4 regions of the Brevibacterium metallidurans genome follow, and region 1 is predicted to be linked to each of the others. Evidence: riboswitches for the same ligand, from Rfam matches in the RefSeq annotation. Region 1 holds a riboswitch; each other region holds the start of a gene.
What was found. A riboswitch is a leader RNA that binds a small molecule or an ion and turns the genes downstream of it on or off. The one in region 1 is predicted to bind thiamine pyrophosphate.
Positions count from the first base shown of each region.

Region 2: it holds a riboswitch for thiamine pyrophosphate, as region 1 does, so the genes downstream of both, thiO (glycine oxidase ThiO) here and AACX88_RS14675 (ECF transporter S component) in region 1, are expected to answer to the same signal.
Region 3: it holds a riboswitch for thiamine pyrophosphate, as region 1 does, so the genes downstream of both, AACX88_RS16795 (TenA family protein) here and AACX88_RS14675 (ECF transporter S component) in region 1, are expected to answer to the same signal.
Region 4: it holds a riboswitch for thiamine pyrophosphate, as region 1 does, so the genes downstream of both, thiM (hydroxyethylthiazole kinase) here and AACX88_RS14675 (ECF transporter S component) in region 1, are expected to answer to the same signal.

Region 1 covers NZ_BAAAAF010000014.1:63,149-67,810, reverse strand. Annotated here, with positions in the region: gene AACX88_RS14680 (ABC transporter ATP-binding protein) at 1-1,293, opposite strand, end outside; gene AACX88_RS14675 (ECF transporter S component) at 1,293-1,913, opposite strand; TPP riboswitch at 1,939-2,047, opposite strand; gene AACX88_RS14670 (universal stress protein) at 2,087-3,064, opposite strand; gene AACX88_RS14665 (DUF4916 domain-containing protein) at 3,354-3,893, opposite strand; gene AACX88_RS14660 (MmgE/PrpD family protein) at 4,213-4,662, shown strand, end outside.
Region 2 covers NZ_BAAAAF010000015.1:21,177-25,838, reverse strand. Annotated here, with positions in the region: gene thiS (sulfur carrier protein ThiS) at 1-228, opposite strand, end outside; gene thiO (glycine oxidase ThiO) at 283-1,413, opposite strand; TPP riboswitch at 1,404-1,507, opposite strand; gene thiE (thiamine phosphate synthase) at 1,531-2,223, shown strand; gene AACX88_RS14925 (ketopantoate reductase family protein) at 2,220-3,134, shown strand; gene AACX88_RS14920 (DedA family protein) at 3,088-3,798, opposite strand; gene AACX88_RS14915 (sensor histidine kinase) at 3,951-4,662, shown strand, end outside.
Region 3 covers NZ_BAAAAF010000026.1:121-4,782, reverse strand. Annotated here, with positions in the region: gene AACX88_RS16815 (hypothetical protein) at 1-237, opposite strand, end outside; gene AACX88_RS16810 (HutD family protein) at 491-991, opposite strand; gene AACX88_RS16805 (VOC family protein) at 1,029-1,391, opposite strand; gene AACX88_RS16800 (ATP-grasp domain-containing protein) at 1,508-2,542, shown strand; TPP riboswitch at 2,552-2,654, shown strand; gene AACX88_RS16795 (TenA family protein) at 2,652-3,335, shown strand; gene AACX88_RS16790 (hypothetical protein) at 3,380-4,612, shown strand.
Region 4 covers NZ_BAAAAF010000003.1:144,284-148,945, forward strand. Annotated here, with positions in the region: gene AACX88_RS05485 (substrate-binding domain-containing protein) at 1-653, shown strand, start outside; gene AACX88_RS05490 (ATP-binding cassette domain-containing protein) at 660-1,475, shown strand; gene AACX88_RS05495 (sugar ABC transporter permease) at 1,472-2,683, shown strand; TPP riboswitch at 2,869-2,970, shown strand; gene thiM (hydroxyethylthiazole kinase) at 2,958-3,818, shown strand; gene thiE (thiamine phosphate synthase) at 3,815-4,513, shown strand; gene thiD (bifunctional hydroxymethylpyrimidine kinase/phosphomethylpyrimidine kinase) at 4,510-4,662, shown strand, end outside.

The sequences.
Region 1 (4,662 bases):
GTCGACGATGAGGATCTGCGGCCGCGGGGCGATCATCGCCGCCACCGACAGTCGCCGCTTCTCCCCACCGGAGAGCCCCTGCGGGTGCGCGTGGGCGACAGCGCCCAGCCCGAGCGTCCCGAGCAGGCTCTCCACCCGCGCCTCGACCTCGGCGGCCGGCCATCCGGCCAGGCGCGGACCGAGCGCGAGCTCGTCGTGCACGCTGCCTTTGAGGAACTGGTGCTCGGGCTCCTGGAAGACCATGCCGATGCGCGGGGCGAGGAACGCAGACGGCCAGCGGAACGGGCGGCCGTGCTTCGCGCCCTCGGCCAGCGGGCCGTGCGCGCGCACCTCACCGGAGAACTCCTCGACGAGTCCGGCCAGGGTCAGTGCCGTCGTCGACTTGCCCGCCCCGTTGGGTCCGACGATGCCGACCGCCTCACCGGCTGAGACCTCGAGGCTGAGGTCCGTGGCCGCAGGTGCGTGGGCGCGCGGTCGGGCGACGCTGAGTCCGGAGGCCGTCAGCAGCACGGGCGCCGAGGCGGCCGGTGCCCGATCCGGTGCGACCGGTGACTGCGCGGAGGGCAGCCAGATGCCCGAGGCCCGCAGCGCCTCGGCGAGTTCGGGATCACCGAACACCGCGACCGGACTGCCCTGGGCGAGCAGTCCGTCCCGGCCGAGGACGATGACGGTGTCGACGAACTCGGCCCACAGGCTCACCCGATGCTCGACGACGATCATCGTCGCCGAGGTGACCGCGGCCGCCGTGAGCACGGCATCGCGCACCGATGCCGCCGAGGCGGGGTCGATGTTGGCCGTCGGTTCGTCGAGGACGATGACCTCGGGCGCCATCGCGTGGATGCCGGCAAGCGCAAGACGTTGCTTCTGGCCCCCTGAGAGCGCCGCCGTGGGATGGTCGGTGGGCAGGTCGAGGCCCATCGCGGCCAGCGACGACCCGATGCGCTCGTCGATGACCTCGACCGGCAGGCCGAGGTTCTCCATGCCGAAGGCGACGTCGTCGCCGACGCGAGAGAAGATCACCTGCGAATCGGGGTCCTGGAGGACGAGCCCGGTGACACCTCGGCGGGGGTCAGGGGCATCGTCGCCGATGAGGATCTCACCGGTGGACTCTCCGGCCTCGACGGGCAGGACCCCGGCGATCGCATGGAGCAGCGTCGACTTCCCCGCCCCTGACGGGCCGAGGAGGAGGACCTTCTCTCCGGCGGCGATGTCGAGGTCGAGGGGACCGATCGCGGCAGCGTCCCGATCGGCGTGCCGCCACGAGAAGCCGCGGGCGCGGACCGGCAGACCCATCAGCGCATGCGGCCGGAGGCGAACGAGCTCAGCGCCCCGGTCTTCGCGATCGCGCGGTAGGCATACCAGGCGCCGATGCCGGAGATGACGATGCCGGAGACGATCGCACATGCGGCGTAGGCGAACTGGTAGGTCAGCTGCCATTCGGCGTTGTAGAGGATGTTCTCGCTCACCGCCATGAAGGCCGCTGCGACGAGACCGGACAGCGTCGTCACCCACAGGGTGAACTTCCGGTAGCCGAAGGCCGCGAAGACGAGTTCGGCGCCGAGGCCCTGGATGAAGCCCGAGAGCAGCACGGTCGAGCCGAAGTGGGAGCCGAGGACGCCTTCGACGAGGGCGGCGAGGACCTCGCACAGGAGCGCGGCACCCGGTTTGCGGATGATCGCCCCGGCCAAGGGACCGGCGAGCACCCACAGGCCGGCGATGAGCCCGATCGAGGGCGGGAAGGCTTGGAAGCCGAGTTCGATGACCTTCCAGCTCGCCGCGAGCACCCAGAAGATCAGGCCCACGGCGATGCCGAGGACGGCGGTGACGACGTAGTCGACGACCCGCCACTTCTTCGTCGGCGGGGCCTGGGTGTACGCGGGTGCGGATGTCGCGGGCGCGGTGGTGTTCGGCATTGTGCCTCCTCGTATCTCAAGGAGGGGTAGAAGAGTCTCGACTTCCTTCGGCGGTGCTAACCGCATCAGGTTCGAGGGTCTGCAGCATCATCTGCACTCTCAGCGCCCCTGCTGGCGCTCCCCTGTCGTGTGGGCACCACTGTACAACACGACCACCGGCCCGCAGGCCCGTCTCAGCTGGGGACGATCATCACCGGGCCTTCGGCATGGTGGAGGACTCCGCGGGAGACCGAACCGAGGAGCGCGGACTTCACCGCGCCGCGGCCCCGGGTGCCGAGCACCGTGAGCTGGGCCCGCTTCGTGGCCTCCGAGAGCATCGAGACCGCATCCCCGACGACCACCGAGGTGGAGATCGGCAGACCAGGGAACTGCTCGCCGAGGGCATCGGCCTCCGTCGAGAGGGCGGTCTCGAGCTGCTTCTGCCGACGGTCTGCGACATCCCCGCCGACCTCGAGATCGGGGTACCAGTAGAGCCATTCCTCACCGGCCGGCAGCACCGAGACGATCTCGAGGCCCGTCTGCCTGGAGGAGGCCACCTCGGCGGCGGTGAACATCGCGATCCGGGCGGCCTCGGAGCCGTCGACGGCGACGACGACCGATCCGCTCGAGTCCTCACGGCGGGCGGAGTGCTTGGGCACGACGATCGTCGGGCAGTGCGAATGGGGCGGCAGGGCTGTCGAGACCGAGCCGAGCATGCGGCCGATGAAGCCGCCGCGACCGCGGGCGCCGACGATGAGGACCTCGGCGTTCGAGCTCAGTCGCACGAGCACGCCTGCGGCGTCGCCGGACTCGGCGGCGTAAGTGACCTGTCCGGGATGGTCGCGCAGGAGGTCGGCCGCCTCGGCGAGCAGCTTCTCCGCTCCGCGCATCGCGGCCTCGTCCTCGGGTTCGGAGGGGATCGAGGCCATGTTCGGGTAGATCATCAGCGGCATCGTGAACGCGGTGACCACCGTGAGCTGAACGCCGCGGTGGAGTGCCTCGGCGGCGCCGTAGCGCAGGGCCAGGGCTGCGAGCTCCGAGCCGTCGAAGCCGACGAGGACGCCGAGTTCGCGGTTGAGCCCGGATTCGTCGGGTCGGGGATCGGCGGCCCGGTCGTCGGTCGGGTTCGCGGCGGCCTGGCGGGTGGGGATCCGATGGGAGTCGGCGTTCATGGCAGTCCTCTCGACGGGGCCTGACCAACCCTGACGATGACGACGGCCCCGAAAACCACATCCGTCCTCGTCGACTTCAGTCTATCAGGGCGTTTCTACAGCGTGTAGAAAAGTCGCCGAGGCGGCCGCGGGGGTTGCCGTGCGACCGCCGGGTTGCTGTGGGTGTGTCGGGGTGTCGAGTTCTGGACCCTCGGTGTCGATTCTGGTCGCGGAAATCGACACTCAGCGTCCAGGAGTCGTGGGCGCCGCGCGCGAATCGCACAGTGCGCTCTCGCCGGGCCGCGCTGCCTCAGGTGGGGAAGCCGAGGTAGGTGAGCGCGGTGCGCAGGATGTGCTCCTGTCCGTGGCGGAGTTCGGCGACGATGTCCTCGCGCAGTGCTTCCTCGGGGGTGAGCCAGTCGAGGCTGAGTGCGTCGGCCCTTGGCGTGCATTCGCCGCGGACCTCCATGATGAAGCACATCGAGATCGCATGCTGGCGGGGGTCGTGGAGCAACGAGGTGCCCTCGGTGGGGAAGTACTCGGCGATCTGGAAGGGTGTGATGGCCGGCGGGACGACGGGCAGGGCGAGTGGGCCGAGGTCGTTCTCCGCATGCCGCAGCAGCGCCTGGCGGATGGACTCGTGGTAGCGGATCCGTCCGCCGATGACCTCCCGGCCGAGGACGCCGTCGTCGAGGCTGCGCAGGAGCAGGCCGATCCGTTCGACGTTGCCGGCCTCGCCCACGCGGACCGGAACGGCATTGACATAGGGGATGGGGAGACGGCGGCGGACCTGGGCGAACTCGTTGTCGTCGAACCAGTTCTCGTCGAAGTCGAGGGCAGTGCGGGTCATACCCAGATTGTGTCACAGTTCACCTCGGCGGACGGGTCGGAGGAAGGGTCGGGCCGACGCCGGATCCCCTGTCGAAGCGGGACCGCGACTCCACCGCCGAAGCAGCACCGCATCCCCACTGCCGAGCTGGTCCTCCCCGGCACGGTCCCGCCCCACCCGGGGGTGGTGGCCGGGAACACCCGTCGGGTAAAGTATCTTGACGTCAAGATAAAACTCCGGCCGGGCCACATCCCCGAAGTGACGTGGCCTACAGTTGAGTCAACCACTCGCAGGCCTGCAGCGGTTCCGCCGCGGTCAAGGACGATTGAAGGGATTATCCATGATTGATCATGAGGTCCGTACCCACAAGAGCTCAGAGAACCTCGCACGCGAAGACCAGCTCGCCTGGAAGATCGCCGAGGTCGCCTCCGACCCGACGCCCGTGGAACCCGAGGTCACCGAGATGGTGATCAACCGGGTCATCGACAACGCCGCCGTCGCTGCCGCCTCGGTCAACCGCTCAGCCCCCACCCACGCCCGTGAGCAGGCGCAGGCTCACCCCTACTCGCCCGGCGCGACGATCTTCGGCCTGCCGCTTGCCGACCGCTTCTCCCCGGAGTGGGCGGCGTGGGCCAACGGCGTGGCCGTGCGCGAACTCGACTTCCACGACACCTTCCTCGCCGCCGAGTACTCTCACCCCGGCGACAACATCCCGCCCGTCCTCGCCGTCGCCCAGCACATGGGCATCGCCGGACCCGACCTCATCAACGGCATCGCCACCGGCTACGAG
Region 2 (4,662 bases), on a different contig from region 1:
CTGCACTGCGGTGACGAGGTCGACGGTGTGCCCGCCTTCGATCGTGAAGTCGGCCCAGAGTCCGCGGCGGACGACTTCGCCGTCGATGGCCAGTGCCACACCGAGGCGGCCGCCGTCGGCCGGGGTGCCGTCGGGTGTCAGCTGTCGACCGGTGACGTCTTCGACGAGCGCGCGGGCGGTGGTGCCCGCTTCGAGTTCCCGGCTCTCGCCGTTGAGGGTGATGATCATGGTGTCTTCCTTGCAGTGGTGGGTCGGTGGAGCAGTCCGCAGTGGTGGTCGATGTCAGTGTGCAGGCGCCGGCTCGCGCTCGAACCGTTCGGGGGAAAGACTCTCGAGAGCACCCGGTGGCAGCCATTCGGAGTCGGTGTCGAGGACGAGGTCGGCGCCGAGTCTCGCGCCCAGCGGTGCGAGGAGGACTCCGTGTCGGAAGTATCCGGTGGAGACGACGCAGCCGGGATCGGTGCGCCCGATGATCGGCAGGTCATCGGGGGACCCGGGACGGGCGCGGGCGGTGATCTCCGTGATCTCTGCGCGCAGCAGTCCGGGCACAAGGCGTTCGGCGTCGTGGAGGAGCCGGTGGACGCCTTCGGCGAGGACACCGGGGCGACCGTCCTCGCGTGAGGTGGCCCCGAGGACGAGTTCCCCGTCGGGTCGGGGCACGATGTAGACGGGTCGGCCGGCGACGAGTCCGCGGATCGTGCGGGTGAGCAGCGGCGGCGACTGGGGGTCGCTGCGGAGGCGGATGATGTCGCCGTGGACGGCGCGCAGCGGCAGCAGGGGCGCCTCGGCGATCGCGTTGCCCGCCTCCCCGGCGGCGATGACGACCTGGTCGCCGGTGAGCAGGCTCCCGTCGGACAGGCCCACCCCGGTGGTCCGACCCGCGGTGCGCACGATCTCTATGGCCTCCATGCGCACGACGCGCTCGGCGAGCAGACCGAGCAGGGCAGCGGTCACCCTGCGGGGGTCGATCGCATGGTCGCCGGGGATCCGCACGGCACCGCACACACCCGGCGCCAGCGCCGGTTCGAGAGCACGGGCCTGGGACCCGGTGAGAAGTTCGACCGCGGAACCCGCCCGGATCTGCAGGCTGCGGAGCTCGCGCAGAGTGGTGAGGTCGGCACGGTCGCCGGCGCACACGAGGGTCTCCGCCGCAGTCTCGCCGAGGTCGTCGCCGGAGGCGGCGGCCAACCGGGCTGAGAAGTCGGGGTAGAGCGCGGCCGAGGCGCGCATGAGCGGGAAGAGCGGGGACTGGCCCCAGGCGATCTCTGCAGCTGGGGCGATCATTCCCGCCGCCGCGTACGTCGCTCCCTCACCCGGCTGCGGGTCGACGACCGTGACCGCGGCTCCCCGGGACTCGAGCTCCCACGCCGTGGCCAGGCCGATGATCCCGGCCCCGATGACGATGACGTGCATGCGATTCTCCCTCCGGCGGCATGACCCGCATCAGGTGTGACGGTCGGCACGAAGCCCTCTCAGCCTCCCATGCGAGGCTCCCGCGAACTCCTCTACTCTAGGAGCATGGTTCCCGCGATGACAACGTCCACCGCAGAGCGAGACATCACCCCCGCACAGCGGCAGCGAGCGCTCGCCGACTCCCGCCTCTACCTGTGCACCGACGCCCGCAGGAGACAGGGGGATCTGCCGGAGTTCCTCGACGCCGCCTACGCGGGAGGCGTCGACATCATCCAGCTGCGGGACAAAGCCCTCGAAGCCCGCGAGGAGATCGCCGCCCTCGAGGTCCTCAGGGACGCGGCCCGGCGTCACGGAAGGCTCTTCTCCGTCAACGACCGCGCCGATGTCGCCCTCCTCGTCGGCGCCGACGTCTTCCACGTCGGGCAGGATGACCTCACGAGCGCCCAGGCCCGCCGTGTCCTCGGACCCGACGTCCTCCTCGGCCGCTCCACGCACTCGGTCGACCAGGCGCTCGCCGCCGAGGCGGACCCGGAGATCGACTACTTCTGCCTCGGCCCCGTGTGGGAGACCCCGACGAAACCGGGCCGGCCTGCCGTCGGCCTCGAACCGCTGACGACCATCGCCGGCACCGTGACCACCCCGTGGTTCGCGATCGGCGGGATCGCCTCCGGGCAGCGCCTCGACGCCGTCCGGCAGGCGGGAGCCGAGCGCATCGTCGTCGTCCGTGCCCTCACCGAGGCGGCCGACCCTGCCGCAGCCGCCGCGCAGCTGCGCGGCGAACTCACCCGCAGTCAGGCAGGTGCACTGTGAGGATCCTCATCGCCGGCGCCGGCGCCACCGGCGGAGCTTTCGGCACCCGTCTGGTCGAAGCCGGTCGCGACGTCACCTTCCTCGTCCGCGGCGAACGTGCCGAGGCGCTGCGCGCCTCCGGTCTGCGCTTCATCGGCCCTGACGAGGACCGGACGAACCCGGTGGTCGTGGTCACCGCCGAGGAGCTCGCCGCGACTTCCGAGCTTGCCGACCTCATCCTGCTGGCCGTCAAAGCCGGGGGACTCGAGTCGATCATCGACGACCTGCGGCCCGCGGTGGGTCCGAACACGCTCATCATCCCGTTCCTCAACGGGATGGCCCATATCGACCGGCTGCGCGAGGAGTTCCCGGACCAGGTGCTCGGCGGGCTCGTCAAGATCGTCGGCACGATGCGCGGATACGACGTCGTGCAGATGACGGATCTGGCGACGATGACGATCGGTCGCCTCGGCGGGGGAGAGGTGCCGGCCGCCATCGTCGAGGCCCTCGACGTTCCCGGCTTCCGCCTCCAGGTCATCGACTCCGTCGACGATGCGCTGTGGGAGAAATGGGTGTTCATCGCCGCGGCCGGAGTCGTCACCTGCCTCTTCCGCGCCCCTGTCGGAGCGATCATGGCCGCCGGAGGCGAACCCCACGTCGTGGCGATCATCGACGAACTCGAAGCCGTGGCGATGCGGGCAGGACACCCCGTCTCCGCCCGCGCCCGCGCGGCCACCCTGTCGATGCTCACCGCGGAGGGCTCGTCGTTCACCTCGTCCCTCTACCGTGACGTCACGGCGGGACTGCCGAACGAGACCGAGCACATCCTCGGCCACCTCGCGGCCACGGCGGCCGGACTCGGGGTGGCGACGCCGCTGCTCGACCTCACTCTCGTACAGCTGCGAGCAGGCGAGATCGACCGATCGGACTGACCGGCTCGGCGGCACCGTGGTCGTCCGCGGAACCCGCCGCGGACCGGTCGGGCTGCGTCCCAGCCGACCGGCCTGCCCGCCTTCCGCGCAGACGGCGGACGGCCTCGGCGAGGCCCGTGAGGACGAAGGCGATGCCGACGCCGAGGACGACGCCCCACAGCGGCTGGTCGCGGAACATCGCCCCGCCGAGGAGGCCGATCCCGGCCGCGTAGACCGACCAGGCGAGGCAGCCGATGAAGTCCACGGCGAGGAACCGGCCGAGCGGATAGCGGAGCATGCCCGAGGCGATGGTCGTGGCGGTGCGCCCGCCGGGGATGAACCGTCCGGCGACGAGCATCGCCCCACCGCGCTCACCGAACATCGCCTGCGTCGCGTCGAGGAGACGGCGCAGGCGGGCCGAGCGCACCCACCGATCGGTGACCCGGCTGCCCCCGCGGCCCACACAGTGGGCGGCGAGGTCGCCGAGGAGCGCTCCGAGAGCGGCCGCTGCGATGATGCCCGCCGCATGCGGACTGCCCGTGACCGCATACGCGGCCGCGGTGATGACGACGGTCTCCGAGGGAACGATCGGCACGAGCGAATCGAGACTCGCGACGAGTGCGATGAGGAGGTAGAGCCACGGGGATTCGAGCGTCTGGCGGATGAGGTCGAGAGCGAAGTCCATGTCTCACCACCGTACGCACGCTCGGGCCGCAGCGATACGAGGACGCACCCACGACCGGAGGCGGATCTCCCGACGATGCACTGAGGGAAACCGGAACGAGCGCTGCGGTCAGGCCCCTGCTCGGCCCGGTGCCGCGTTGCTACGATCGAGCCATGCCCTGGCCTGCGACGATTCCCCGCGAACCGCGCATGTTCGCGCGCCGGTGGGTGCTTTCCGTGCTCGGCGTGCTGTGGGGCGGACTGCTGTGCCTGCCGCTCCTCCTCGTCTCCTGCCTTCCGCTCTCGACGCGGTTCTCCCGCCGGATCCTGGGCTGGGAGCGGAGCCGGCAGCAGCGGTGCTTCGGAATCGTCCTCACCGGGTGCGCACCCCGGCGGGGGCCGGTGGCGCTCACCGGGCTTCTCGCGCTGGCTGCCGTCATCCCCGTCCTCAACCTCCTCACCGGCTTCGTCTTCGTCACCGTGGGTTCGCTCCTGCAGGGGCTGTTCGCCGGCGGGGGAGTGACGATCAGCTTCTCCCTGTGGACGATGAGCCAGCCGACGATCCTCGTCGGCGTCCTCTACGGGGCCGCGAACCTCATCGGGGCGGTCGTCCTCGCCGAGCTCGCGAACTGGCTCCACGGTCGCATCGACGCCTCCGTCGCCGTCGTCTCCCGCCCGAACGCCCGACACAGCCGGATCTCCGAACTCCTCACGACCAGGCGCGGCGTCGTCGTCGCCATCGACGACGAGCGCAGACGCATCGAACGCGACCTCCACGACGGGGTGCAGCAGAACGTCGTCTCCCTCTCCGTCCTCATCGCCCGCGCCCAGCGCGCCACCGACCCGGACAAGGTCTCAGCCCTCCTGAACTCCGCGCTCGTCCAGT
Region 3 (4,662 bases), on a different contig from region 1:
CGCGTGCTGTGTCGCCGGCTGAGCTGTCGTTTGGGCGGCGGTGTCAGGGCGGATCGGGTTGGGTGGCATCACCGGGGTCGTCGCCGGGTGGGCGGCCGTCATCTCCTCGGTGATGAGCGGCAGGGTGTGCGACGGCTGGGTGCCGGGCGTCGGCTCCGACGACGGCGTCGATCCCGCTGCGCCGCTGCCGGCTGCGGGATCGGTCGGGTTGTGCTCGTCTCTCTGATGCGACGCCAAAGTACCTCCAAGAACGTGTGTCGTCTCCCAGTATTCTCTGCAGAGGTCCGGAGTTCCTGACCGGGGTCTCCCGATCCTGAGAACCGGCTGGACGCCAGACGTCGGACCTCACGCATGACCAGCGATGATGCCGCACCGTGTGATCGCCGGTACACGCGACTCGCACGTTTTCCCCAGGATCATGGTGTCGGTCGAATCCGACGACCGCGTCAGCCGGATCCGTGTGCAGTGCCGGTCGAATCCGTGGGCTGTGTCAGTCGAATCCGACGACGCCGAGGCGGTCGGGCAGTTCGTCACCCGTGCCGAGTTCGAGGAGGTCGAACCGTCCCCACTGCTCGTCGGAGTCGAGGGTGAGGACGAAGCGCGCGGGTCCGCTCGGTGCCGGGATCATCGTCAGGCCCTGCAGACTGCCGCCGGTCTCGACCATGAGGTTGACGGCGAAGCAAGGCTCACTCAGTTCGGTGAGGACGACCTCGGAATCGCCGGTGAAGCGCAGGGGACTGTCGGGCCCTGCCCGGTGCGGGGTGCCGGAGATCTCGAGGACCACCTCGGCGGTGGGAAGGAACGTCCGATCAACGCCGGGCAGGGAGGAGAACGGCCCGGGTCGTTCGAGGCGGGCGATGCTCAGACGCCACCGCGCACGGTCAGGGGTGAGAGCTGCGGACTCGACGAGGGAGACGAGTTCGGTCGTCTCCCCGGCACCATTGGCCCAGGCTGCGGGGGTGATGTCTGCGAAGGAGGCGATGCGGCGCATGGCCCCCATCGTAGGCGCACGGCCCTATCCCGGAGGGTCAGTTCACGCAGAGGCAGAAAGGGTGGCCGGCGGGATCGAGGAAGACGCGGAAGGTCTCGCCCGGCTGGAATTCGGCCTTCCCGGCGCCGAGTTCGAGGACCTGCGCCTCGGCGGTGTCGAGGTCGTCGACCATGACGTCGATGTGCATCTGCTGCGGATGGTCCTGGCTGGGCCAGCCCGGGGCGCGGTAGTCCTCGACCTGCTGGAAGCAGATGGGCGGCCAGGAGTCGGATGTGATCTCTGCCCACGTGCCGTCGTCGTCGACGCGGACCTGCCAGTCGAGGAGGTCGCCGTAGAACTTGGCGAGCTCACCAGCATCCGGAGCATCGAGAACGACCACGGGCTGCTTTGCGATAGCCATGGTGCAGAGTCTACGCCGGTGGACGGACACGAAGAAGGGCGGCGACGGGAATCCCGCGACCCGTAGGATTGTTGAGCAATATGCCACGCAATCCGAACCGATGACACGAGGCCTCCATGCGCACCCATCAGCTGCCCGTCGCCGACCATCCCGCGGTCTACATCATCCACGACAATCCCGAGTGGATTCCGCCCTTCGCCGAGGCGCTCGACGCCCAGGGCGTCGAGTTCGTCGAATGGCTGCTGCCGGGGTCGACGATCGACCTCTCCGCGGAGCCGCCGGAGGGGATCTTCTGGTCCCGGCTCTCGGCGTCCTCGCACACCCGCACGGACCCGCACGTCAAGGACTACGGCCGGGCCGTGCTCGCGTGGCTCGAGGCCGCCGGGCGCACGGTCGTCAGCGGCGCGGACGTCTATGAGCTCGAGGTGAGCAAGATCCGTCAGCATCGGGAGCTTGAGTCCCGCGGCTTCGACGTCCCCCGCACGGCTGCGGCGTTCGGATCCGGCGCCCTCGCCGAGGCGGCTGCCGACTTCGCTCCCCCGTTCATCACGAAGCACAACCAGGGCGGCAAGGGGCTGGGGGTGCGGCGGTTCGATGCGCAGGCCGAGCTCGATGCCGTGATCGCCGACTTCGGTCCGGGAGGGGCGAACGAGCCGATCGACGGCATCACGCTCGTCCAGGAGTACCTCCAGCCCGCCGAACCGTTCATCACTCGCGCCGAGTTCATCGGCGGACGCTTCCACTACGCGGTCGCCGTCGACGTCTCGGCCGGCTCGTTCGAACTCTGCCCTGCCGACGCGTGCGAGATCCCGGGTGCGGGCGGCGCTGGCAGTGCGCCAGGCGCGGGCGCGCCCTTCGCCCAGTTCACCCGGCGGGAGTCGATCACTGCAGAGACGCCTCTCATCGGCCGGCTCGAAGCGCTCCTGCGCGATCTCGGCATCGACTTCGCGGGGGTCGAGTTCATCGAGACCGCCGACGGCCGGCAGGTCGTCTACGACATCAACACGAACACGAACTACAACTCCGCAGTCGAGAAGGCCGAGCGAGCCGCCGGACGTCAGCCTGCGGGCGCCCGAATCGCCGAGGTCCTCGCCGACCACCTCGGCGAGGTGACCGGAGTGCCGACGGATGCCGCAGTCCCGGCGATGTGAGATAGTCTCGAACCACCACAGGGGAGCGCCGAATCCGGCGCTGAGAGTGCGCACGCAGACCCTTACACCTGATCCGGGCAATGCCGGCGGAGGAAGTTGGAGGACACGAATGATCACTGTGCCAGCAGGCGGTGCCGTCGAGGCGCTGCGCAGGTCAGCCGACGAGGATTGGGCGGCGGCCGTCGGCCACCGATTCGTCGAGGAGCTCTTCGCGGGCACCGTCCCCGACGAGGTCATGGCGACCTATCTCATCCAGGACTATCAGTTCTTCGAGGACTTCCTCGCGATGCTCGGCGCGTGTGTGGCCCATGCCGACCGGATCGAGGCGAAGCTGCGGTTCGCCCGGCAGCTCGGGTTCCTCGAAGCCGATGAGGATTCGTACTTCGTCCGCGCCTTCGCCGAGGTGAGGGTGAGTCCCGAAGACTATGCCGACCCCGTCCTGCTGGCTCCGACCGCGGGCTTCCGGGATGTCATGAAGGGGGCGGTCGCCTCGGCGTCGTACCCGGATCTCCTCGTCGTCCTCGTCATCGCCGAATGGCTCTACCTCGATTGGGGCGAGCTGGAGCGAGACATGCCCACTCGCGATGTCCACGTCGGGTGGATCGAGCTCCACCGCGGTGAGGACTTCGCCGCCTGGGTGCAGTTCCTCGTCGACGAACTCGAACGCGTCGTGCCTCGAGGGGACGACGCCGAGGCGGTCGCGACCCGGGACCGGCTGACCGCGCTGTGGGGGCGAGCCGTCGGCCTCGAGCGCGCGTTCTTCGACGAGGCGTACCGGTCTCAGCACTCGTAGACCTCGGCGGCCGCGGCACGCCCCTCCCGTGGCACGATTGACCGATGAACGATTCGCCCGCCGTCCCCGACGCCGACCGCATTCCCTTCGGAGTCTTCAGCCCGGAGATCATCGAATCCGTGCCGCCGAAGTTCTTCCCCACCATGGTGTGGGGCTACTTCGAAACGGAGGACTCGGACGGGGAGACCGGGTGGATCGAACGGACCTCGGACGGGGCGTCGTACTCGACGATCCTCGCTCAGATCTCCGGCTTCCTCGTCGAAACCGAGGCGGCGAATACGTGGGTCGACAGCGATGACGGATCTGACGAGGTAGCCGACGAGACCGCTGCGCCCATGGACCGCACCCTGTCCGATCTCAGCGGCGACGTCCTCGTCGAGGAAGCCTCGGCGGCGCTGTCCCGCCTCATGGTCTACCCGCTTCCCGACGGTCACGAACCCACTGGCCGCTACGTCGCCCTGATCTGCGACGACGACCCCTTCGAATCGGGCAACGTGGAGCTCCTCAACGAAGACGTCAGCAGCGAACTCATCGAGGGCCTGCTCCGCGTCGCGCAGACGCGCTTCGCCGAGACCCTCTCCTCCAGCCCCTTCGACGACGACGTCGATGGAGCTGACGCCGCAGACGGTTCCGAGGCGACTGCCGAGAGCGAGACCAGCACCGATTCCGAACGCACGGCTCCGGCGACCGAAGTGACCTCTGTCCTCAGCGGCGACCAGACGTCCCCTCCGATCACGACGTTCGGGCAGATCTTCGACGGCTGGGCCTTTCTTCCGCTCCCTGAAGACGTCGACGTCAGCGCCGTCTGGTCACTCGTGCTCACCACCGACTCCGAGGACGTCATCCGGTGGTACACCCGACGCACCCCGCTGCTCGATGAGAACCTCCTCGTCGGCGCCCTGTCACGGATGACGTTCGAACGCGAACTCGAACTCATCGACAGCTTCGACCAGGACGACGACGAACCCTCACGTCTGATGCGCGAGACGATCCCCGAACTCCACTCGCTCGTCCCCGACGACTCTCCCACCGGCCCGCTCGACCCCCGCGTCGCGTCTCTGGCGACGAGGTCGCTGCCGAGCACCGAGACCGCGATCGTCGCCAGCCTCCTCCTGTTCGGCACAGATGCGCTCGGATCGAGCAGCGTCGTCTGCGTCAGGGAACTGACAACGGACACCGTGGCCCTGGGGGATTCCGAAATCGACGGCTTCGAGGAACTCGGCCTCTACCGCTCCGTGCTTCGCGACATCCTCCGCAACGGCCTCGGCGAGTTCTGACCGTCCCCCGCAGCACGCTCGACACCACAGTCCCGACACCTCATGATGCT
Region 4 (4,662 bases), on a different contig from region 1:
ACACCTCGTTCGACAACAAGAAGATCGGCAACCTCCAGGGCCAAGCGCTCCTCGACGGTCTCAAGGCCAAGGGCGTCGACCCGAAGTCAGGACCGGTGTGGATGGTCAACGGCGACCCGAAGGACCCCAACGCCGCCGACTTCAAGGCCGGTGCCGAGGAGACGCTCAGATCAGCAGGTGTCGACATCGCCGCCGACCACGACACCCTCGACTGGAATCCCGACGACGCCCGACAGTGGGTCGAAGGTCAGCTCCAGGGCGGTGGTCAGAAGCCGATCGCCATCTACGCCGCCAACGACGGCACCGCCGGCGGAGTGCTCGCCGCGACGACGAAGGCCAAGCAGGACCCCGTCGTCACCGGCCAGGACGCCGAGGTCGACGGCCTGCAGAACATCCTTAAGGGCGAACAGTACGCGACGATCTACAAGTCGATCCCACCGCAGGCCGAGTTCGCCGCCAAGGCTGCGATCGCCCTGGCCGGAGGGGAGGAGCCGAAGGCCGCGACGACGTACAAGGACACCCCGACCGACTTTGTCGAGGCCAAGGTCGTCACGAAGGACACGATCAAGGACATCGTCGGCGACCAGATCAAGGCCTCGGACATCTGCAAGGGAATCGATAAGAAGCTCTGCCAAGACGCCGGAATCGAATAGGCCCCGATGACTTCCCAGACGAATGACCCGACGCCCGCTTCCGGGCGGGCGTCGGGGGACCCAGTGCTCGAACTGCGCGGCATCGCCAAACGCTTCGGTGCCGTCCAGGCGCTCACCGACATCAACCTCACCATCGGCCGCGGCGAGGTCGTCGGCCTCGTCGGCGACAACGGCGCCGGCAAGTCGACGCTCATCAAGATCATCGCCGGCGTCCACGGCGCCGACGAAGGCGAGATCCGCATGGGCGGGCGCCCACAGCGGTTCTCCTCACCGAAGGACGCCCAGAAGGCCGGGGTCGCCACGGTGTTCCAGGACCTCTCCCTGTGCGAGAACCTCGACGTCGTCGCCAACCTCTTCCTCGGCCATGAGGCCACCCGCGGCGGCGTCCTCGACGAAGTGACCATGGAGGCGAAGTCGTGGGAGCTCCTGCGCAGTCTCTCGGCGAAGATCCCGAGCGTGCGCGTGCCCATCGCCGCCCTCTCCGGGGGACAGCGGCAGACGGTCGCGATCGCCCGGTCCCTCCTCGGCGAACCCTCCATCGTCATGCTCGACGAACCGACCGCCGCCCTCGGAGTCGCCCAGACCGCCGAGGTGCTCAACCTCATCGAACGCCTCCGGGACCGTGATCTCGGGGTGCTCCTCGTCAGCCACAACATGGCCGACGTCCAAGCCGTCTGCGACCGCGTCCACGTGCTGCGCCTGGGCAGGGACGCCGGGGACTTCCCCGGTGACGAACGCACGGATGTGCTCATCGCCGCCATCACCGGCGCCAACGACAACGTCGTGACCCAGCGTGCGGCGAGGAGGGGTGAGCGCCGATGACCCGCAGCTCGTTCATCACCGACGAACGGATCTCCGACGAGGGGTTCGTGCGCACCTTCTTCCGGCGGATCAAGGAGGGCCAGCTCGGCTCGTTCCCCGTCATCCTCGCGCTCATCGTCATCGTCGTCGTCTTCCAGTCGGCGAACAGCAACTTCCTCTCCCCGGCCAACCTCGTCAACCTCTCCACGCAGGTCGCCTACCTGGCGATCCTCGCGCTCGGCATCAACCTCATCCTCCTCCTCGGGGAGATCGACCTCTCGCTCGCGCAGCTCGGCGGGCTCGCGGCCTCGGTGCTCGGTGTGCTCGTCGTCCGGCAGGACGTGCCGCCGGTCATCGCGCTGACGATCATCCTGCTCCTCGGCCTCGTCGTCGGGGCGATCCAGGGCTGGTTCTTCGCCGTCGTCGGCATCCCCGCCTTCGTCGTCACTCTCGCCGGCCTCCTCGCGTTCACGGGGCTCACCCTCACCGTGCTCGGCACCCAGAAGAACCTCTCGATGGCCGACACCTTCGCCTTCGACTTCGCCAGCTACTACTTCCCGGCGATCTGGGCGTACGTCTTCGGGGCGATCGCGGTCATCGGGTTCGCCGCGGGCCTCGTCTACTCGAAGCTGCGGCGCCATGCGCAGGGGCTCGACAGTGCGAGCTGGCTGGCCGTCATCGTCCGCATCGTGCTGCTCACGGCGATCGTCTTCGGCTTCCTCATCCTCGTCAACCAGGACTTCGGTCTCGCCCTGCCGTTCTTCCTCATGATGGTCATCGCGATCGTCATCGACCTCGTGCTGCGCAAGACGCGCTACGGGCGTTCGATCTACGCCGTCGGCGGCAAGGTCGAGGCCGCGCGGCGGGCGGGCATCCGGGTGACATGGGTGCGCATCAGCGTCTTCATGACCGCCGGCGTCCTCGCCGCCCTCTTCGGCTTCGTCAAGGCCGGAGTGACGACGAACGCCGGGTCGACGCTCGTGGCGACCCAGGATCTGCTCAATGCGATCGCCGCGGCCGTCATCGGCGGCACCTCCCTCTTCGGCGGACGCGGCACGGCCTGGGCGGCGGTGCTCGGGGCGTTCGTCGTCGGCGCCATCAACAACGGCCTCTACCTCATCGGCTTCAACTCCGACGCGCAGCAGATCATCACGGCCCTCGTCCTCCTCACCGCCGTCGTCATCGACGCGGTCAGTCGGCGCGGTCAGCGCTACGTCGGCAGGGGATAGTCGCCGAGGCGGGCGCACGGCAGCTCGAATTCACCGAGACCGCCAGTTCGCGCCGAGACCGCACCTCCAGACGTGCGGTCTCGGCGCGAAGTGGCGGTCTCGGCGGTGGTGGGACCCGTGAACCGCGCGGCCCACGCGTGCGCTGCCCGCGTCACCGGCGCCTCGGCGATCCTGATACAGTCGAAGGCAATGACATGGGGTGCCCGGGGAATCGCGCCGGGCTGAGAGGACACCCATCGAACCTGATCTGGGCCATGCTAGCGAAGGGATCGTCATGACCGACCTCGATCTGTCGTCGGCGCACGCACGTCTGCGCGCGTCGAACCCGCTCATCCAATGCATCACGAACACCGTCGTGCAGCAGTTCAGTGCGAACGTGCTGCTCGCTGTCGGGGCGTCTCCGGCGATGCTCGACCACGACGCCGACGCCGCACAGTTCGCCCACCTCGCCGGCGGGCTGCTGATCAACTTCGGCACGGCGACGAACCAGCAGTTCCTCGCCGCCGACGCCGCGATCGAAGCCGTCACCGCCGATGCGAAACCCTGGGTCCTCGACCCGGTGAGCATCGGTGCCGCCGATTTCCGCACCACCCGGATCCGCCGGGCCGCTGCCGCCGGACCCACCGCGATCCGCGGCAACGCCTCGGAGATCGCGGCACTGGCCGGCGCCGGTGCCGGCGGGCGCGGAGTCGAATCCACCGACGAAGTCGACGCCGTGCTCCCCGCCGCCGCCGACCTCGCCCGCGCGACCGGCGCGATCGTCGCCGTCTCGGGTGCCCGTGACGCCGTCGTCGCCCACATCGACGGGGTCGACCATGTCGCCCGCATCGACGGCGGACACGCGTTCATGCCGCTCGTCATCGGCACCGGGTGCTCGCTCGGCGCCGTCACCACCGCCTACCTCGCCGCGGTCCCTCCGGCGGGGACGAGTTCGCAGGCCGGACCGGCAGGCGTGGGAGCGCTCGAGAGGTTCACCGCCGTCGTCGCCGCCCACGCGCATTTCGCCGTGGCCGGTGAGGCCGCCGCGACCGGGGCACTGGGTCCGGGCCGGTACGCCATGAACTTCCTCGACGCCCTCTTCACCACCGACGACGACCGCATCGCCCGCTCCCGCGTCGCGGTGACGGCGGCATGAGCGCGGCACTCGACCGCCTCGCCGGCATCGACACCCGCCTCTACCTCGTCACCGACTCCGCGCAGTGCGCCGAGGCCGGTCGGACGGTGGCCGAGACCGTGCGCTCCGCGGTCGCCGGCGGGGTCGGCATCGTCCAGGTCCGGGACAAGGACATCGACGACACCGAGTTCCTCGTCCTCACCCGTGAGGTCGTCGCCGCCGTCGCCGAGGCGGTGGCCGGCACCGACCGCCGGGTCCCCGTCTTCCTCAACGACCGGGTGGCCGTCGCCGGGCGTCTGCGCGAGGAGGGCACGGACGTCCACATCCACGTCGGCCAGTCCGACACCCCCGTCGCCGAGGTGCGCGCCCTCCTCGGCGACGCACCGCTCGTGGGTCTCTCGGCCGCCGAGGACGCCGAATTCGCCGCAGCCCGGGCCACCGGAGCGGTCGACCTCGTCGGCATCGGCCCCGTCTTCGACACGACGACGAAGGCCGACGCACCGGCCGGGATCGGCCCGGACCGCCTCGGCGAACTCGTCTCACAGGCAGGACTGCCCGCGGTGGCGATCGGCGGGATCGACGCGACACGCGTCCCGGACCTGCGCGGCCTGGGTCTCATCGGCGTCTGCGTCGTCTCGGCGATCTGCCGCGCCGCCGACCCCGAACTCGCCGCGGCCGAACTGCTCGCCGCCTACGGGGACGGGGGAGCGGTATGAGTGTGCGCCCGCCGATCGCGCTCTCGATCGCCGGCACCGACCCGAGCGGGGGAGCGGGCATCCACGCCGACCTCAAGACGTTCACCGCCCTCGGCGTGCTCGGGACCACGGCGATCACCGCGCTCGTCGCCCAGAACACGCACGGCGTC